3 regions of the Vibrio sp. QJM3NY_35 genome follow, and region 2 is predicted to be linked to each of the others. Evidence: predicted binding sites of a transcription regulator. Region 2 holds the regulator's gene; each other region holds the start of a gene.
The links. The regulator MetJ, encoded in region 2, represses methionine synthesis genes. The targets are predictions, from matches to a motif close to TTAGACNTNTANANGTCTAA.
Positions count from the first base shown of each region.

Region 1: metA (homoserine O-succinyltransferase MetA) is a predicted target of MetJ. The motif match lies at 2,350-2,369, and genes of this name have one in related genera.
Region 3: metE (5-methyltetrahydropteroyltriglutamate--homocysteine S-methyltransferase) is a predicted target of MetJ. The motif match lies at 1,764-1,783, and genes of this name have one in related genera.

Region 1 is NZ_CM173507.1:1,541,751-1,546,020, reverse strand. It holds gene AC3CH3_RS07030 (M20/M25/M40 family metallo-hydrolase) at 46-1,152, shown strand; gene AC3CH3_RS07025 (DUF3859 domain-containing protein) at 1,258-1,680, opposite strand; gene AC3CH3_RS07020 (ATP-binding protein) at 1,750-2,118, opposite strand; gene metA (homoserine O-succinyltransferase MetA) at 2,393-3,334, shown strand; gene pilW (type IV pilus biogenesis/stability protein PilW) at 3,503-4,270, shown strand.
Region 2 is NZ_CM173507.1:3,122,588-3,126,857, reverse strand. It holds gene AC3CH3_RS14205 (malic enzyme-like NAD(P)-binding protein) at 1-1,206, shown strand, start outside; gene metJ (met regulon transcriptional regulator MetJ) at 1,373-1,693, opposite strand; gene AC3CH3_RS14195 (O-succinylhomoserine (thiol)-lyase) at 1,902-3,083, shown strand; gene AC3CH3_RS14190 (bifunctional aspartate kinase/homoserine dehydrogenase II) at 3,086-4,270, shown strand, end outside.
Region 3 is NZ_CM173507.1:2,129,705-2,133,974, reverse strand. It holds gene AC3CH3_RS09610 (hypothetical protein) at 1-308, shown strand, start outside; gene AC3CH3_RS09605 (DUF4250 domain-containing protein) at 441-641, shown strand; gene AC3CH3_RS09600 (LysR substrate-binding domain-containing protein) at 781-1,692, opposite strand; gene metE (5-methyltetrahydropteroyltriglutamate--homocysteine S-methyltransferase) at 1,973-4,270, shown strand, end outside.

The DNA of each region.
Region 1 (4,270 bases), 1.6 Mb from region 2:
GCCGTGACTTCTAAGGAAAGAGCGGAACCATAATGAGAATTAACAATGACCCAAATTAATGAACAACGTCTTGTCGACCATTTCTGCGATCTTGTGAAAATCGATAGTGAATCACGCAACGAAAAAGCGATTGCTGAAGCGTTGGCTGAACAGCTAGGCGAACTAGGCTTTGACGTACATAAACTGGCTGTTCCAGAAGAAGTATCGAACGGTTTCAACATCTACGCGCGTTTAGATGGCACACTTCCAGGTAGCACAGTATTCAGCTGCCACATGGACACAGTAACCCCAGGTATCGGCATTGAGCCAATCATCGAAGACGGCATCATCCGCTCAAAAGGCAACACAATCCTAGGCGGTGACGATAAATCTGGTATTGCGGCTATCATGGAAGCGGTTCGCGTAATTCAAGCTGAAGGCCAAGCACACAAAACGATTGAAATCGCATTCACCGTATTCGAAGAAGGCGGTCTATTCGGTTCTTTGAACTTCGATATGTCTTACATCCAATCTGAGCACGCAATTGTACTAGATACAGGCGGCCCGATCGGCACTATCGTAAATGCAGCACCCGGCCAACAGAAAATCGTTGCGAAGATCAAAGGTCGCCCTGCTCACGCTGGTTTAGCACCAGAAGAAGGCATCAGCGCGATTCAAGTGGCAGCAGACGCTATCACTAAGATGAACCTGCTCCGTATCGATGAAGAAACAACAGCAAACGTGGGTATTGTTGAAGGCGGTCAAGCGACTAACATCGTAATGCCAGAGCTTAAAGTGGTTGCTGAAGCGCGTTCTCTAAACGGCGAAAAGCTAACGGCACAAGTTGAGCACATGATCTCGACTTTCGAAGAAAGTGCGAAGCAATTCGGTGCTGAAGTAGAAATCGAATCAACTCGTGCTTACGATGCGTTCGTTATTGCAGATGATCACCCGCATATTCTTTCGATCAAATCGGCATTCGAAAAGCTTGGCGTAACGGCTAACACTAAACGCACTGGCGGCGGTAGTGATGCAAACAACTTCAATGCGAAAGGTTTAACTACGGTTAACCTATCGACAGGTATGGCAAAAGTTCACACCACTGAAGAGTACATCGCAGTGAAAGACATGGTCGCTATCACTGAGTTTGTTGTGGCTTACGTAACACAATAATCTTACTTGTGAGCTAGATGGTGAAAGCCATTTAGCTCATATCAAAAAGCCGAGTCCACATGTGACTCGGCTTTTTTTTGCTTGAACTTAGCTGAAGGCTCGAGCCTAGAAACCCCTACGCTTCCAAAACTGTCCTTCATCTTTTGCTACTAGGTCAAACGTCTTGTCGGCAATGATGTTGCCTTTTAGTTCGACTGTCATGCGCCATTTACCGAGCTTGTTCGAGACAGGCGCCCAGATGGTGTCACCGAGGTAGAAATCCCAGTCGTTATTGCCAACGTATTCTTCACCATCGAACGGTTCAAGTACTTCGCCTTTGTCGGTGGTAATGTTCGGGTGGTAGATGCAGTAACGGATCTTTTCGCCTTTGGCTTTTTTGATATTCAGGATATAGCCAAACTCAACGTCAATTTCAGCATCAACCGTTGTGGTAAATTCTTTGATTTTTGGAAGATCTTTAGATTTAGAATCCCATGTGGAGTAGATACCATAAGAAGTCATGTCGACCACAACAGAGCGCTTTGCCATTTGAATCGTTACCTTGGAGTTGTTCTATTAATTTAATGCTATTTGCCGTTAAGTCACACATGTACGAGGCTATTCTTGCCAATCTTTCGCCATTCGCTTAATCACTGAAGGTTCAATGTCGTGAATAGTGCCATATTGCTCTCGGCACACTTCAATAACCAAGTCCGCTTTGTATTTAAGTGCAAGCTGGCGATAGGCTTTCATTTCCCACTGTTTGATGAAGGTATTTGAGACCACAACATCCAGACCTTGCTTCAAACCATTTTCAGCCGTGTTCTGACACCACTCATGAGCCTGCTGCAACTGCCTAGGATCGAAACGGTACTCACCTTGTTCATTCACATAATACATGTCCGCCTCGACATGCAATGCATCGTAGGTTTTCGCTTTTGTGGACTTACCCGAACCGGGCAGCCCTCGAATGAGTATTAACTTCATCAATCACTTTACAGGCTAATTTGAAAACATGAGTTTATCTTAATTAATAACGGGGTGCTCTGAAAACTGCTCCTATCCTACCCACTTATACAACTCTCCAAGCATTACCCGAATCGACAAACAACGTGATGATATGCCTTAAAAATCGATGTGTTGCTTCTGATAAAAAAACACAAATAATTTACAACTATCCATTTTGTATATCGACAAGCGTATTAAACTACTATAGATTTAGATGTATAGACGTCTACATATCTAGCTTAGGGAGAAAGCTTTGCCTATTCGCATTCCAGACCAATTGCCAGCGTCCGATGTTCTTCGTGAAGAAAACATCTTTGTTATGCCGCTATCAAGAGCATCGACACAGGAAATTCGTCCACTTCGAGTCTTGATCCTCAACCTAATGCCGAAGAAGATTGAAACTGAAACTCAATTCTTACGCCTACTATCGAACAGCCCATTGCAAGTGGATGTAGAGCTGTTACGCATTGATGATCGACCAAGTAAAAACACACCAACTGAACACTTAGATAACTTTTACCGCCAATTTGAGATGGTAAAAAACCGTAACTTTGATGGACTGATCATCACTGGTGCTCCGTTGGGCTTGGTTCAATTTGAAGATGTTATCTATTGGGATCACCTGAAAACCATCATGGAGTGGGCTAACAAGCACGTTACTTCAACTCTATACGTGTGTTGGGCGGCTCAGGCTGGCTTGAAATTACTGTATGATTTGCCAAAACGCACTCGTAAAGAAAAGCTGTCTGGTGTTTACAACCACGAGATACATAACCCATACCACCCTATTTTACGTGGCTTCGACGATACATTCTTAGCTCCGCACTCTCGCTATGCGGACTTCTCACCAGAGTATCTAGCAGAGCACACCGACCTTGATGTACTTGCGACTTCAGACGTGGCGGGTGTGTATCTGGCGGCAACCAAAGACAAGCGAAACGTGTTTGTAACAGGTCACCCTGAATACGATGCTCATACGCTTCACAACGAATACATTCGTGATTTGGGTGAAGGCATGGAGCCTGTGATTCCAATTAATTACTACCCAAACAACAATCCAGACAACAAACCGGTTGCAAGCTGGCGAAGCCATGGACACTTGCTGTTCTCAAATTGGCTAAACTACTGCGTTTACCAACAAACGCCTTACGATCTGGATCACTTCAGCGAAGACAACTTTACCAAAGACGATTAAGTTCTTTCTTCCGATTCAAAAACACATAAAGCCGTGTTCAGTATGTTGTTGATAAAACGACGAATTGGACGCGGTTTTTTATGGTGTGTGGGTCGCATTCCATAATAGATTTACCACTTTAATGGGTTTGATTTCATATGATGGGTTGGTGTTCATAAGGAGCTTCACATGCCTGCCAAGCCGTCATTCTCAAATCCGATTTCGTTATCCCGCCGCCTTTCGTTATCAAGTGTAGTACTACTCGCCTCGCTTTCCTTGGCCGGTTGCGTCTCTGTCACTGAAGGACCGCCAAAGATTGAAAGTGATCCTATCGCGATGTCTGAATCTCGAATCGAATTAGGTTTGGGCTATATGGGACAAGGCAACATGGTAAGAGCGCGTGAAAATCTTGAGCTCGCAATTAAACACGCACCTAACTACTACCGTGCTCGGCTTTCAATGGCGCATTACTACGAAAAAGTGGGCGAAGTAGACGAAGCGAGAACCACTTACCGCAAAGCTCTCAGTCTTGATTCAAGAAACGGTAATGTATTGAACAACTACGGTACCTTCTTGTGTAAACAAGGCGAATACGAACAAGCCGATAAGTACTTTAATCGTGCCATCGACCAACCCTACTACTACTTGGTGTCTGCAAGTTATGAAAACGCCGCATTTTGTGCATTTAAGGCTGGCAATACAGATCAAGCGAAGTACTACTTCAGCAGAGCGATTGACCACGATCCAAACCGCGTAAAATCGATACTACAATTATCAAAAATTGAAGTGAGTGACGCCGATTACAATGACGCTCGACTCCGTTTATTTAAATTCCACCAGCGTTATGGCTATCAAATTCCATCGCTTAAAATCTTGGTCGATCTCGAAAATAAAGCAGGCAACAAAGCTCTAGAGCAGAAATATCAGAGCAAGTTAGATGAGTTGCTTTCTGCTTAG
Region 2 (4,270 bases):
GAGTTCCCGATTCCAGGCAAAATTGCCGTAGAACTGACGAAGCCTGCAAACTCTACAGAAGACCTAGCACTTGCATACAGCCCAGGCGTGGCTGAGCCTGTTCGCGAGATCGCACAGAACGTTGATAACGTCTATAAGTACACAGGTAAAGGCAACATGGTTGCTGTTATCTCTAACGGTACAGCGATTCTTGGCCTAGGTAACCTTGGTCCTATTGCTTCTAAACCAGTAATGGAAGGTAAAGCGCTCCTGTTTAAGCGTTTTGCTGGTTTAGATTCTATCGATATTGAAGTGAAACACCGCACAATCGATGAGTTCGTTGATACGGTTGCGAATATCGCAGATACATTCGGCGGTATTAACCTAGAAGACATCAAAGCACCAGACTGTTTTGAGATTGAACGTCGCCTGATTGAACGTTGTGATGTGCCGGTATTCCACGATGACCAACACGGTACAGCGATTGTAACGGCAGCGGGTATGCTGAACGCGATCGAGCTTCAAGGTAAGAAACTTGAAGAGTGTAAGATCGTTTGTTTAGGTGCTGGCGCAGCGGCGGTTGCTTGTATGGAACTACTGATTAAGTGTGGCGCTCAGCGTGAAAAAATCTACATGCTTGACCGTAAAGGTGTGATTCACACTCGTCGTGATGACCTAAATGAATACAAAGAGCTGTTCGCAAATAACACTGACAAGCGAACGCTTGAAGATGTTATCGAAGGCGCTGACCTATTCTTGGGTGTATCGGGTCCTAACCTACTGCCTGCTGAAGCACTAACGTTGATGGCTGATAAGCCTGTTGTGTTTGCATGTTCAAACCCAGATCCAGAGATCAAGCCTGAGCTTGCACACGAAGTTCGTTCTGACCTAATCATGGGTACAGGCCGCAGTGATTACCCTAACCAAGTAAACAACGTACTTTGTTTCCCATTCATTTTCCGTGGTGCACTAGACGTGCGTGCGAGCGAAATCAATGATGAAATGAAGCTAGCAGCGGTTAAAGCGATTCGTGAACTGGCGAAAGAAGAAGTTCCAGCTGAAGTACTAGCAGCTGCGGGCGAGACTGCACTGGAGTTCGGTAAGGGTTACATCATTCCTAAGCCAATGGACCCACGTCTACTTCCTCGCGTAGCACGAGCAGTTGCGGAAGCGGCTGTTGAATCTGGCGTAGCTCGTATCGAGATGCCTGCTAACTATATGGCTTAATAGCTGTTGCTCTATTGAGCCAAAAAGAATAATAAAAAACCGACTCATCTGGAGTCGGTTTTTTTATGTCTATCATTCACCGCGCAATCATAAAAAGCTATGCGCGATGTGATAAATAAGGTTCAGCTAGAGCGAATCAATAATGAAGGCAGTGACTGAGTTGTTTTTATTCTTCGTCAAACGCTTCGAACTCGATACCCATCTCTGTCATCAGCTTTTTCACTTCAGCAGGAATATCGTCTGGGCGGTCTTTACGAAGGTCTTCATCCGTTGGTAGTGGTTGGCCTGTGTACGCATGTAGAAAGGCTTCGCACAGTAGCTCACTGTTTGTTGCATGGCGTAGGTTATTAATCTGGCGGCGAGTACGCTCGTCAGTAAGAACCTTTAACACTTTTAGAGGGATAGAAACTGTAATTTTCTTTACTTGTTCGCTTTTCTTTCCATGCTCAGCATATGGGCTTATGTATTCACCATTCCAGTCGGCCATTGCGTACCTTCATCACTTTAGTTGTTAGAATAAATTAATAGTGGTGATTTTAGCGGGATTTACTGCCATAAGCAAAGACATATAGACGTCTAGAAGTGTTGACGTCTCACGTTTATGAAAGTAAAGTGAATAACATATATCTAACACAGCCGCAAAATGCCGACAAGCAGCTGTGATTCTCAGACGCAAAACTTGTAAGGAAGCACCTATGAGCAGCCGGAAGCCAGCAACAATCGCAGTACGTACTGGTATCGAGTCAGACACGCAATACCATGCCGTTGTCCCACCCATTTATCTTTCGACTAACTATGGGTTTCCCGCTTTTGGTGAAGTGCCAAAGTACGATTACACCCGTTCTGGTAACCCAAACCGCGGTTTATTAGAGACGGCACTGTTTGAGCTTGAATCAGGCAAAGGCGCGGTTGTGACTAACTGCGGTACTTCGGCGCTTAACTTATGGGTTTCGGCTTTCTTAGGCGGCGATGATCTTATTATTGCACCGCACGACTGCTACGGCGGTACGTACCGTCTGTTTAACACTCGCTCGCTAAAAGGTGACTTCAAAGTTCTGTTCGTTGATCAATCGGATCAAGCCGCGCTGGATGCGGCGATCGCGCTTAAGCCAAAGTTGATCTTAATCGAAACACCATCGAATCCACTGGTTCGTGTGGTTGATATTGCAGAAACTTGCCGTAAAGCGAAAGAGGTTGGTGCTCTGGTTGCTGTCGACAACACGTTTTTGACTCCTGTGTTCCAAAAGCCTTTAGAACTGGGTGCGGATTTTGTTATCCACTCAACCACTAAGTACATCAACGGACACTCGGACGTTATTGGTGGCGTTGTCGTCACGAAAACGGAAGAGCACGCTGAAGAGCTAGCATGGTGGGGCAACTGTATTGGTGCGACCGGCACACCATTTGATAGCTACATGACTCTACGTGGTATTCGTACGCTAGGTGCGCGTATGCGAGTTCACGAAGAAAGCTCACGTGAAATTCTGGCATCTCTGCAGCAACAAGATTTAGTAGGCACTATTTACCACCCAAGTCTTCCTGAACACCCAGGTCATGATATTGCGAAGAAACAGCAGTCTGGCTTTGGTTCAATGCTCAGCTTTGAGTTTTCGGGCTCATTCGAGGCGCTTAAATACTTTGTTGATAAGTTAGAGCTGTTTTCTTTGGCAGAATCATTGGGCGGCGTTGAAAGCCTGATTTGTCACCCTGCGTCTATGACTCACCGCGCGATGGGCGAAGAAGCATTAGCAGAAGCGGGTGTTTCTCAGCAACTACTGCGTCTATCTGTTGGCCTTGAAGATGCAGAAGACCTAATCGATGACCTCAAGCAAGCGTTTGAAAAGACACAGCGCTTTATCGCTGAAGGGGAGGGTTAATAATGGCAACCTTTCGCCAGCTACATAAATTTGGTGGCAGCAGTTTAGCGAATCCTGAATGTTACCAACGCGTGGTCAACATTCTTAGAGAATACTCATCAGCATCTGATTTGGTGGTGGTATCGGCAGCAGGCAAAACAACCAACCGTTTAATTGAATTTGTTGAAGCGCTCGACAAAGATGGTCGTATTGCCCATGAATGCCTACAAGCACTTCGTCAGTTCCAACTCGATCTGATTGAAGCACTGCTTGAGGGTGAATCAGCCGCACAACTTACTGCAACCATTCAACAAGAATTTACCGCTTTGGGTGAGCTAACGGCTCCCTTGAGCGAAGCACAAAAAGCAAAAGTGCTTGGACACGGTGAGGTTTGGTCTTCACGTCTACTCGCGGCTTTGTTGTGCCAACATGATTTACAAGCCGTTGCTCAAGATGCGCGTGCTTTTTTACGTGCAGAAGTGGGCGCTCAGCCTGAAGTCGACCGCGCACGTTCTTACCCTCTGATTAAAGAAGCTCTGGCGCAGCATGCACATTGCCGCGTGGTGATTACGGGCTTTATGGCTCAGAACTGCGAGGGTGAAACCGTACTGCTTGGTCGCAACGGTTCGGATTACTCAGCGACCGTGATTGGTGCTTTGGCTGAAGTTGAACGCGTGACGATTTGGAGTGATGTGGCGGGCGTTTACAGCGCTGACCCTCGTCTGGTTTCAGATGCGTGTCTATTGCCTCTACTTCGCCTTGATGAAGCCAGCGAATTGGCTCGTCTTGCCGCTCCAGTGCTTCACAGCCGAACACTACAGCCTGTGGCTCAAAGTGCTATGGATTTAAGCTTACGCTGCAGCTATCAGCCAGAAGCGGGCTCTACACAGATCGAGCGTGTATTGGCATCGGGTCGTGGCGCAAAAATTATTACCTCTTTGGATGAAGTGCTTATCGTGCAACTGACCTTTGGTCACGGCCATGATTTCGACCGTCTAGAGAGTGAAGTGCTTGAAGGGCTTAAGCGTGCTCAACTTGAGCCGCTTGCTTATGAGCTTGAACCGGATCAACACTGTTTGCGTCTTGCCTACACAGAAGAGATCGCTGGTGGTGCATTAGAATATCTCCAAGACCATGCGATTGAAGCTGAGATTAAGCTAAAAGAAGGTTTCTCTCTGATTGCTGCAGTGGGTGCGGGTGTGACTAAG
Region 3 (4,270 bases), 990 kb from region 2:
GCCATTTATTGCTGACGATTGCAAGAACACGCTTACAGGCATTTCACCGAGTTCTGCCCGTTGTTGGTGTGCTGACGGGTATGTTAGTGGTTTTGGCGACAGTCGTGAGTGTTTATTCTCTTTCTGAAGCTCAATTAGAGCCTGTGATTTCAACGCTACTGTTCAGCTTTGCTTTGTTAATCTCCGCTATCGTGGTTTGGTGTTGGCATTTATTGTTCGTTAAAACCCCGGAAAAACTGCAACTGACAATTTCGTTACTGATGTTATTGGCGGCAGCTGTGGGTTTAACGCCAGTGTGGGCACTTTAATCGCGCACTTTCATTAATTACGTACGCTCATTAATCACGTATTCTCTTTAAGAAGTGTGATCAGTTTTTTAGCATGGCGTTGGTAAGCGTTCTAAACTTAATTCTAGTCGGTGTGTTCGTAAGGAGTACGAGATGGATTTAAGCAACGTCAAAGGTTTCGATAGCATTATCTTGCTGGGAATCGTGAATGAAAAACTTCGCCTAGAGTGCGATAGCTTTGAAGAGCTGATCAGTATGTATGAAATGGATATAGAAAGTGTCGTGGGTAAGCTGGATATGCTTGGCTATCAATACGACCCATTGACTAACCAGTTTAAGTCTTATCCAAGATAGTCTATTTTCGCGAATTAACAGATATCGAAAATCATCGGTACTGAAACTAAAAAGTCACAGATTATCTGTGACTTTTTTTGTTTCTGGCGTTTGCCTATCCGATTTAATACAGGCTTAAGCTAGTCCAATAATGAACCTCTTAAACGACCTCTATACCATCTAAGTGACTCTTACTCTGCTGTCTTGCTGTGCTAAAGAAAGCCTGTAGGTAACGTTTGTCTTTTTCTGAGTTTCTTACTGCGGCAAACAGTCTTCTTGAAAGCCCTTTACCTAACGGCTTGCTGGCTATCAAACCTTGTCTTGAGAACTCACTGATCGCCCAGTTTGGCAATGCCGCCACACCTAAACCCGCTGATACCATTTGCACCAACATCAAGGTGTTGTCTGCTTGTTTCCATTTCTTTGGTTCCACACCTGCTGGTTGCAAAAAGTGTTTCACGACGTCTAAACGCTGTTTTTGAACTGGATATGAGAGCATGGTGAGATCGCTAAGATCTTGCGGATCAATGCTCGCTTTATCGGCCAAAGGCGAGTTGATCGCGGTGATAAGGCGCATCTCAAAATCGAACAGCGGTTCGTAGTGAACTTCAGAACGAGGCTGTATATCTGAGGTGATCACCAAGTCCAATTCACCAGCCATTAATGCCGGTAGCGGTTCAAAACCAAAACCTGACGAGAAATCTAGGGTCACGCTTGGCCATGCAACTTGATATTCCTTCAAAGCGGGCATTAGCCATTGGAAGCATGAGTGACACTCAATCGCCATGTGCAATCGACCATTCACATCCTCTTTCAGGCTCGCCAACTCATTCTCTGCTTTAGCGATTCTTGGCTGTATCTCATCTGCGAGCTTAAGCAAGATCTCACCCTCAGAGGTGAATTTCACTGGCCTAGTTTTACGCAGGAAAAGCTGACCACCAATACGTGCCTCTAGGTCTTTCAATTGGTGTGAAAGTGCCGACTGAGTCAGGTGAAGAGAGGTTGCAGTCGCTGTCAGTGAGCCGTTGTCTCTTAAGGTAGTCAATGTTCGAAGGTGTTTAAGCTCTATCATGAGTATTCCTCATATTCCCTAAGCCAATTCAATATTTCTTAATAATCACCCTACGGGGTTTTTTATCATTTGTAAACGTCTAGATGTCCAGATGGATTTTTTTTATTCATCTTCGGTCTGTTCAATATGAATATTTGTAATAAACAAGATGAATATTTGGACGTTGTTCATCGTTCAGATTAGGTGGATAGTTTAGCCATCCAGACGCCTTTCTGTAAAAGTAAAAACCATGACAGGCAGTCTGACCGGAAATTAAAATTATCGAATAAGGAACAGACTCATGACGACAACAACGCATATTCTTGGCTACCCACGTATCGGCGAAAAACGCGAACTTAAATTCACACTAGAGAAGTACTGGCGCGGCGAGATTGGTCAATCTGAGCTCAAGCAGCTCGGCAGCGAATTGAGAAATCGTAACTGGAATGTACAAGCCGACGCGAATCTAAGCTTTGCAACTGCGGGTGACTTCGCATGGTACGACCATGTTCTAACAACGACGTTACTTCTAGGCCATGTACCTAAGCGTCACGCTGGTGGATCAGAAGATGAAAAAGCCTTCCCAGATTTAGATACCTTGTTCCGCGTTGGTCGCGGTCAATCTCAAACACAAATACAATCTCAAAGGCAGCCAACTTGTTGTGGCGCTAAGCACGGCTCTGAAAGCGCTAAAGATGGTGCAGCAGCATCAGACATGACCAAGTGGTTCAACACTAACTATCACTACATTGTTCCTGAGTTCAGTAAAGACGACACCTTTGAAGTGAGCTGGCCACAACTGCTTGACGAAGTGAGTGAAGCGATTAAAGCGGGGCATAAAGTGAAGCCAGTTCTTCTCGGCCCGCTGTCTTACTTATATCTCGGCAAAGAAGTGGAAGAGGGCTTTGACCGTTTAACCTTGCTCCCACGTTTGCTTACCGCTTACCAAGCAATTCTGGCAAAACTGGCCAAGTTGGGTGTTGAGTGGGTTCAAATCGATGAACCTATCCTTTCTCTGGAACTTGAAACTAAGTGGGCAGATTCATTCAAATTGGCTTATCAGGTGATTCAAGGTGATGTGAAGCTACTCCTTACCACGTACTTTGATTCTGTGACTGATACGTTAGACAAAATTGTAGAACTGCCCGTCAACGGCTTACACATCGACTTGGCTGCCGCACCGCAGCAACTCGATGAAGTGGTGAATAAGCTACCTGAAGATTGGGTGCTTTCTGCGGGTGCAATCAATGGACGCAATGTTTGGCGAGCCGACTTAGCCGCGCAGCTTGAGTTGCTGCAACCTGTGAAAGACAAGCTAGGCGATAAACTATGGGTCGCAAGTTCATGTTCACTGCTGCATAGCCCGGTTGACCTTGAGTTAGAAGAGACGCTTAGTGAAGAAGTGAAGAGTTGGTTTGCCTTTGCAAAACAGAAAGTGACAGAGGTGAGCTTATTGGGTGCGGCGTTAGACGGCGACCAAAATGCCATTTTAGCGTGTGAGACTTACAGCCAACCGATTGTTGCACGCAAGAGCGCGACTCATGTGAACAAGCCGCAAGTTCAAGCTCGTCTTAGCACGATTACTAAAGCGCTAGCAGAGCGCACTGCTCCATACGCAGAACGTGCCGCGCACCAGTCTGAGGTGTTGGGTTTACCGTTACTGCCAACTACAACCATTGGTTCGTTCCCACAGACAGGCGAGATCCGTGTTCAACGTAGCGCTTACCGCACTGGCAAACTCAGTGAAGCGGAATATAACACTGCATTGAAAGGCCATATTGCGGATGCCGTTAAACGTCAAGAAGCACTGGATTTGGATGTGCTTGTTCATGGCGAAGCTGAACGTAACGACATGGTGGAGTACTTCGCAGAAAACCTAGCAGGCTTTCAAACCACTAAGTTTGGTTGGGTACAAAGCTATGGCTCACGCTGCGTGAAGCCGGCGATTGTGGTCGCGGATATTGAACGAGAAAAACCAATGACGGTGGAATGGTCGACCTATGCCCAATCTCTGACCTCGAAGCAGATGAAAGGGATGCTGACAGGCCCAGTCACTATCTTATGTTGGACATTCCCACGTGAAGACATCTCACGTAAAGAGATCACTAATCAACTGGCGTTTGCTCTGCGAGATGAAGTGTCTGATTTGCAAGACGCGGGCATCAACATTATCCAAATCGATGAACCAGCGATTCGTGAAGGTTTGCCACTGAAAAAGCGCGACCACGCAGAATACCTAGAGTGGGCGGTTGATGCCTTTAAGATCTCAGCGGCGAGTGCGAAACCTGAAACTCAAATCCATACCCATATGTGTTACAGCGAGTTCAACGAGATCATTGATTCAGTAGCCGCGCTAGATGCCGATGTGATTACTATTGAGACTTCTCGCTCGAACATGGAACTGCTGAAAGCATTTGAAGAGTTCAACTACCCGAATGCGATTGGACCTGGTGTTTACGATATTCACTCACCAAACATTCCTTCAGAAGAGTGGATTGTTGATTTACTTAAGAAAGCGGCAGAGAAAATTCCAGCAGAACGTTTGTGGGCAAACCCTGATTGCGGGCTGAAGACGCGTAATTGGGCAGAGACGGAAGCG